One region of the Kribbella sp. NPDC050241 genome, then DNA from elsewhere that is predicted to be linked to it. Evidence: riboswitches for the same ligand, from Rfam matches in the RefSeq annotation. Region 1 holds a riboswitch; each other region holds the start of a gene.
What was found. Region 1 has a riboswitch for ZMP and ZTP ahead of folP (dihydropteroate synthase). Riboswitches for the same ligand answer to the same signal wherever they lie in the genome.

Region 2: linked by a shared signal. The riboswitch ahead of ACIBG5_RS07510 (bifunctional 5,10-methylenetetrahydrofolate dehydrogenase/5,10-methenyltetrahydrofolate cyclohydrolase) and the one ahead of folP (dihydropteroate synthase) in region 1 are both predicted to bind ZMP and ZTP.
Region 3: linked by a shared signal. The riboswitch ahead of ACIBG5_RS04665 (glycine hydroxymethyltransferase) and the one ahead of folP (dihydropteroate synthase) in region 1 are both predicted to bind ZMP and ZTP.

Annotation. Positions count from the first base shown of each region.
Region 1 is NZ_JBITJE010000005.1:366,436-368,675, forward strand. Features, by position in the region: gene ACIBG5_RS25280 (winged helix-turn-helix domain-containing protein) at 119-667, shown strand; ZMP/ZTP riboswitch at 682-771, shown strand; gene folP (dihydropteroate synthase) at 815-1,636, shown strand; gene ACIBG5_RS25290 (NUDIX hydrolase) at 1,615-2,007, shown strand; gene ACIBG5_RS25295 (S8 family serine peptidase) at 2,065-2,240, opposite strand, start outside.
Region 2 is NZ_JBITJE010000001.1:1,589,520-1,591,759, forward strand. Features, by position in the region: gene ACIBG5_RS07510 (bifunctional 5,10-methylenetetrahydrofolate dehydrogenase/5,10-methenyltetrahydrofolate cyclohydrolase) at 1-824, opposite strand, end outside; ZMP/ZTP riboswitch at 855-944, opposite strand; gene ACIBG5_RS07515 (beta-N-acetylglucosaminidase domain-containing protein) at 945-1,550, opposite strand; partial or broken gene ACIBG5_RS07520 (beta-N-acetylglucosaminidase domain-containing protein) at 1,717-2,240, opposite strand, start outside.
Region 3 is NZ_JBITJE010000001.1:1,004,368-1,006,607, reverse strand. Features, by position in the region: gene ACIBG5_RS04670 (acyl-CoA dehydrogenase family protein) at 1-770, shown strand, start outside; ZMP/ZTP riboswitch at 797-878, shown strand; gene ACIBG5_RS04665 (glycine hydroxymethyltransferase) at 907-2,240, shown strand, end outside.

The sequences.
Region 1 (2,240 bases):
CTGTCCTGTCTTGGACAGTTCGCATTTGTGCCAGGCCCCCGCGCAGGGAATCCCTTGACTTACTTCCCGCCGTAAACCGTACTTAGTGCGGGTCGGGGTCGACAGGGGAGGGGCGCGCATGGAGAGGCCGTCGGATTCGTCGTTGATCATCGGTGTGGCCACGTCCACGGCCGAGCGGGTGCAGCTCGCACGGTTGCTGGGTGGGGCGGACGCGTTGTTGCTGGTATCGAGTGCCGAGCAGGCTCGTACGTTCCTCGCGCTGACCGGGGTGACGTCGTCGGCCGGACCGGTCGTGCTGACCCCGACCGTGCTGCCCATTGCCGAGCAGCATGCCCAGATCATGGCAGTGCCCACCCCTGAACCCGAGCCGGTGCTGGAGGAGGAGCTGTACCTGGACGTCGATCGCCGGGTGGTGCGGTGGAAGGACCGCGAGGTTCCCCTGACCCGGCTCGAGCACGACTTCCTGCACTGCCTGGTGGAGGAGCCCGGCCGGGTCTGGACGTACCAGCACCTGCACCACGCCGTCTGGGGCAACGAGCACCTTGGCCACGGCTCGCACATCCACTCCGTGGTGAAGCGGCTCCGCCAGAAGCTCGCCAACCTCGGCGCCACCGTCACCATCCACGCGGTCCGCGGCGTCGGCTTCCACCTGCTCCCGACGGCGTAACTGAGGTAGCGTTTGCGCCGGGTCGTGACTGGCGCATGAGGTGGGCGAACCACCGGGGAGCGATCTCGTCTGGATGACGTACGCCGAGCGCCTGGGCTTCTGGATCGACCGGGAGGCCATGTCATGAATCGGGTCATGAATCGGGTCATGAATCGACCGTTGCTGGTCGGCATCGTCAACATCACCGAGGACTCGTTCTCCGACGACGGTCGCTACCTTGCGGCGGACAACGCGATCGCCCATGCGCGCCGGTTGCACTCCGGTGGCGCCGACATCATCGAACTCGGCCCGGCGTCCAGCCACCCGGATGCCGCCAAGGTGACGCCCGAGCAGGAGATCGCCCGGCTGGCTCCAGTGCTGGATGCGCTGGGCGACCTACCGCTGGCCGTCGACTCCTACCATCCGGCGACGCAGCGGTACGCCGCCGAGCACGGAGCGACGTACCTGAACGACATCCAAGGCTTCCCGGACCCACATCGGTACGACGAACTGGCCGCCCTGACCTGCCGGCTGGTGGTGATGCACTCGGTCCAGCACCTCGGTCCGGCCACCAGGGTTCGTACCGAGCCACAGACGATCTGGCCGGCCATCGAGCGATTCTTCGACGCCCGCGTCACCGCCCTCGAGTCAGCCGGCATCACCCGCGACCGCCTGATCCTGGACCCCGGCCTCGGCTACTTCCTGGGCAGTACTCCGGAACCGTCGCTCACCGTCCTGGCCAACCTCAGCCGCCTCAAGAGCCGCTACAACCTCCCCGTCCTCGTCTCCCCGTCCCGCAAGTCCTTCCTGCGCACGCTCACGAACACGGCGCTGTCCGACATCGGCCCCGGCACCCTCGCCGCCGAGCTCCACGCCACCACCCAGGGCGCGGACTACATCCGTACCCACGACCCGGCCGCCCTCTCCACCGCACTCATCGTCCACACCACTCTGACGAATGGCGCCGAATGCCTCAGCACGAAGCGATAGTCGCCGTACTGCGACAAGCCGACCGAGTACTCGTCATCCGCCGGGGCCCGGAGGCGCGCATGCCCGGATACTGGGCGCCTCTCAGCGGGACCCTCGAACCCGGCGAGAGCCAGCAGCAAGCCCTCGTCCGCGAGGTCCGGGAGGAGGTCGGCCTGGCAGTCACCCCACTCGCCAAGGTCTGGGAGTCGACCACCGCCGGAGGCGACTACCTGCTCCACTGGTGGACCGCGGCGGCATCACCCGGCGAGGTGACGGCGGATCCGCGAGAGGTGGGCGAGACCCGCTGGGTCACTCCCGCACAGTTCCTCGCGTTGCAGCCGATCTTCGCGGGCGACCGGGAGTTCTTCGGGGAGGTCTTCCCGCGGTTGTGAAAAGGGACCGGCCCCACCCGGAAGATCCGAGTGGGGCCGGCTCCGACTACGTCACTGCTACTTGATGGACTTCAGGGCGAAGTCCTCGGTGATCGGTTCACCGGCGAGGAGCCGGGCGGTTCGGGTCTGGGGCTTGTAGCCGTCCTTCGCGGCGATCAGCGTGAGCGGGTTGTTGCGACGGTCCAGCCAGTAGGCGTAGTTGCCGTCCTTGTCGGTGATGAAGGTGTAGGACT
Region 2 (2,240 bases), on a different contig from region 1:
GCGGCGTCGACGGCCTGCTCCAGGAGCAGGGCGATCGTCATCGGACCGACCCCGCCGGGGACCGGTGTGATCAGGCTCGCGACCTCGGCCGCGGCGGCGAAGTCGACGTCCCCGACGTTGCCCTCGTTGTAGCCGGCGTCGACGACGACCGCGCCGGGCTTGAGCCAGTCGCCCTGGACGAAGTTCGGCCGGCCGACCGCGGCCACCACGATGTCCGCGGTCCGGACGATCGCGGGCAGGTCGGTGGTTCGGGAGTGCGTGTAGGTGACGGTCGCGTTCGATGCCAGCAGCAACATCCCGGCCGGCTTGCCGAGAATCGGGCTGCGGCCGATCACGACCGCGTGCGCCCCGGCGATCGGCACGTCGTACGCCTCGAGCAGGCGCATGATCCCGCCGGGCGTCGCGGACCGGAAGCCTGGTTCACCGAACGCCATCGCACCGAACGACCGCGTGGTCACGCCGTCGACGTCCTTGGCCGGGTCGATCGCCTCGAACGCGGCCCGCTCATCGATCTGCGCAGGCACCGGGTGCTGCAGCAGGATCCCGTGCACCGCCGCGTCCTGGGACAGCTTGGTCAGCTCAGCGACCAGCTCCTCGGTCGTCGTCTCCGCGGGCAGTACCACGCTCCGCGACCCGATGCCGGCCTTCTTCGACCGGTTCTGCTTCATCCGCACGTACGTCGCCGACGCGGGATCGTCACCGACCAGCACGGTGGCCAGGCACGGCTGGACCCCGGTCCGCTCCTGCAGTGCACGGGCCCGGTCGGCCGTCTTCGCCACGATCTCGGCGGCAACGTCGGTACCGGTCATCAAAGTGGCAGTCATAGCGCGCGCTCCCTTGGGCGTCGACAACAGGTCAAGTGCCCAGGCGCGCGGCTCGGCCGGATCCTCCGGCGGACCGTTCCCCGGTGGTCGTCCACCTCAGCGCCAGTCGCGGTCCACCGCTCAGGATACCCGGCCACCCTCCGTCGCCTCGGTCAGGAAGGTCTCGATGACAGGGTCACCGAGTTGGGGATGGGTCTTGGAGTGTGGCAGGCGGGTGTCGCGGATCGTCTTGGCCTGGGTGACCAGGTGGTCGATCTGGTCCCGGGTCGTGGCGGCGTCCGAGCTGTTGCCTTCGGCCACTGCTTCGAGGTGCCGGAGGGACTCGCGGAGTGCTTGCGCCCAGAGGAAGGTCGCATCGAGCCAGGCTCCGGCCTCGTCGGCGAACGACGGGTCGGACACCCCGGCGCGGATCCGGGCCGGAGCGTTCTCGATCGCCTCGAGGTACGGCTCGAGCTGCGCGATGGCCCCGGCCAGGTCGCCCGTCTTCCAGGTCTTCCAGAACGCGGCGGTCTGCGCGGCGAGGACCGGCGCGTTCACCAGGTGCAGCCGGCCGTCATAGGTGGTGAGGTCGGCGAAGACCTCCAGCGCAGCGATCGTCTCGGCGTCTCCCCCGGCCCGCTCGGCGAGCGCGCGGTGCCACGAGGCCTGCTCGTCGTACGTCGCCGGGTTCCAGCCGAACTCGGCGAACGAGTAGAGCGCGATCTTGCTGGCCCCGGCCTGGTTCATCGGGTTCGAGATCACGCCGACGACCTGGTCGGCCAGACCAGGCTCGCGACCGCTGTAGGCCGGCAACGGACTGCAAAGGGTCATTCTCAACAACCGTCTCCGGGTCGACCTCCGCCGCGAGCAGGATCCGGGCGGCCGCGTAGTCGTTGACCGGGTAGTTGTCCCAGATGAGGATGTCGTGCCCGAACACGGCCTTCGCCTCGGCCGCTTGTGCGCTCGTGATCGTCTCCGGTACGACGCCGATACCGGTCCAGTGCACGACCACCGCGCTGTCCAGCTGCTCCCGCAGCGCCTGCTTGTACGGCGTCTCGTCGACGTTGTAATACTCGGTCGGGACCATCTGCAGGGGGGCGAGGTCCGGCTTGGTCGCGACCCACTCGCGCTGGATCCGGTTCAGCAACTCGCTCTGTGCGCGCCCGGCTCCGCCACCGCCGGCGCCGTACTTCTCCTCGTCCTCGGCGCTGTGCCACTTCTCGTACTCGATGTCGTCCAGGGCCACATTGAACGCGCGCGCACCCAGCGCGTACAGGGCCTCGAACTTGGCGATCAGCGCCTGGAAGTCGCTGTCGTCGGTGTAGCGGATCGACAGGCCGGGTGACAGCGCGAAGGTGAAGTCGACCTTGTTCCGCACCGCACGCTCGGCCAGCTTGTCGGCCGGGTACGGGTCGCGCCACTGCTCGCGGTGGTACG
Region 3 (2,240 bases), on a different contig from region 1:
TCCGCACGATCATCGAGATGGTGGCCGCGACCCGGCTGGACTGCGTCCTCGGCTCGGCCGCTCTCCAACGGCGCGCGCTGGTCGAGGCGCTCTGGCACACCCGCCATCGTTCGGCGTTCGGTGATCTGCTCGCCGACAAGCCCGCGATGCAGAACGTGCTGGCCGACCTGGCGCTCGAGAGTGAGGCTGCGACAGCGCTCGCGATGCGGCTTGCGGCGGCGGTTGATGCGTCGACCAACGGCAACGAGCAGGAGGCCGCGTTCCGGCGGATCGGGCTGCCGCTGGCGAAGTTCTGGGTGAGTAAGCGGACGCCGTTCATGGCCGCCGAGGCCCTGGAGTGTCTCGGCGGGAACGGGTTCGTCGAGGAGTCCGGGATGCCTCTGCTGTTCCGGGAGTCCCCGCTGAACTCGATCTGGGAAGGGTCGGGGAACGTGAACGCACTCGACGTACTGCGAGCCCTCAGACGGCCCGAGTCGCTCGAGGCTTGGCTGCTGGAGGTCGGCGCGGCGCGGGGTGCGGACGAACGCCTGGACACCGCGGTCAACGACGTACTGCAAGCGCTTGCTGACGTCGAGGGCGCCGAGGCGGGCGCCCGCCGGTTGGCGGCGCGGATGGCGCTCTGCCTTCAGGCGTCCCTGCTCGTCCGGCACTCCACACCCGCGGTCGCGGACGCCTTCGTCGCGTCCCGACTGGCGAACGACTGGGGCGGCGTCTTCGGCACCCTCCCGCGGACCACGCCGTTCGGCCTGATCACCGACCGCAGCCTCTGACTCTGAGCCGCGGCAGCACGATAGGGTGGCCGCGTCGCGACTGGCGCGCTGAGGTGGAGAACCACCGGGGAGCGAAGACTGTCGGCACCGTGCGCCTGGGTGCCCACGACCCACTGCAACCGCAGGAGAGACAACGATGACTCAACCCTTCGACGCCGCCGCCGCGTCGGCCGCGTACAACAACGCGCTCCAGGTGATCGCCGCGGTGGAACCCACCGTCGCCGGCGCGATCAAGGCCGAACTGGCCGACCAGCGTTCCTCGCTGAAGCTGATCGCGAGCGAGAACTACGCCTCCCCCGCCACCTTGCTGACGATGGGCAACTGGCTCTCGGACAAGTACGCCGAGGGCACCATCGGGCACCGTTTCTACGCGGGCTGCCAGAACATCGACACCGTCGAGCAGGCCGCGGCCGACCACGCCACGGCGCTGTTCAACGCCCCGCATGCCTACGTCCAGCCGCACTCCGGCATCGACGCGAACCTGGTCGCCTTCTGGGCGATCCTGGCCCAGCGGATCGAGTCCCCGGCGCTGGCCGAGGCGGGCGCGAAGCACGTCAACGACCTGTCCGAGGAGGACTGGTCCAAGCTCCGCCGGGCGTTCGGTGACCAGAAGATGCTCGGTATGTCGCTGGACGCCGGCGGTCACCTGACCCACGGCTTCCGGCCGAACATCTCCGGCAAGATGTTCCACCAGAGCTCCTACGGCACCGATCCGGAGACCGGGCTGCTCGACTACGACGAGGTCGCCCGCAAGGCGCGGGAGTTCAAGCCGCTGATCCTGATCGCCGGCTACTCGGCGTACCCGCGGAAGGTGAACTTCGCGACGATGCGCGAGATCGCCGACGAGGTCGGCGCGACGCTGATGGTCGACATGGCGCACTTCGCCGGCCTGGTCGCGGGCAAGGTCTTCACCGACGACTTCGACCCGATCCCGCATGCGCACGTCACCACGACGACCACGCACAAGTCGCTGCGCGGCCCGCGCGGCGGCATGGTGCTGTGCCAGCCGGAGTACGCCGACGCCGTCGACCGCGGCTGCCCGATGGTTCTGGGTGGTCCGCTCGGCCAGACGATGGCGGCGAAGGCGGTCGCGCTGGCGGAGGCCCGGCAGCCGTCGTTCCAGGAGTACGCGCAGGCCGTCGCAGACAACGCGGTCGTGCTCGCGGAGGGCCTGATGAAGCGTGGCGTCAAGCTCGTCACCGATGGCACCGAGAACCACCTGGCTCTGCTCGACGTCTCGTCGTACGGGATCACCGGGCGGCAGGCCGAGTCGGCGCTGCTCGACGCGGGGATCGTGACGAATCGGAACGCCGTACCGCGCGACCCGAACGGCGCCTGGTACACCTCAGGCGTCCGGATCGGTACGCCGGCACTGACCACGCGCGGCTTCGGGGCCGACGAGTTCGACCGGGTCGCCGAGTTGATGGTCGACGTGCTGTCTTCGACGACGCCGACGACAACGGCCGCCGG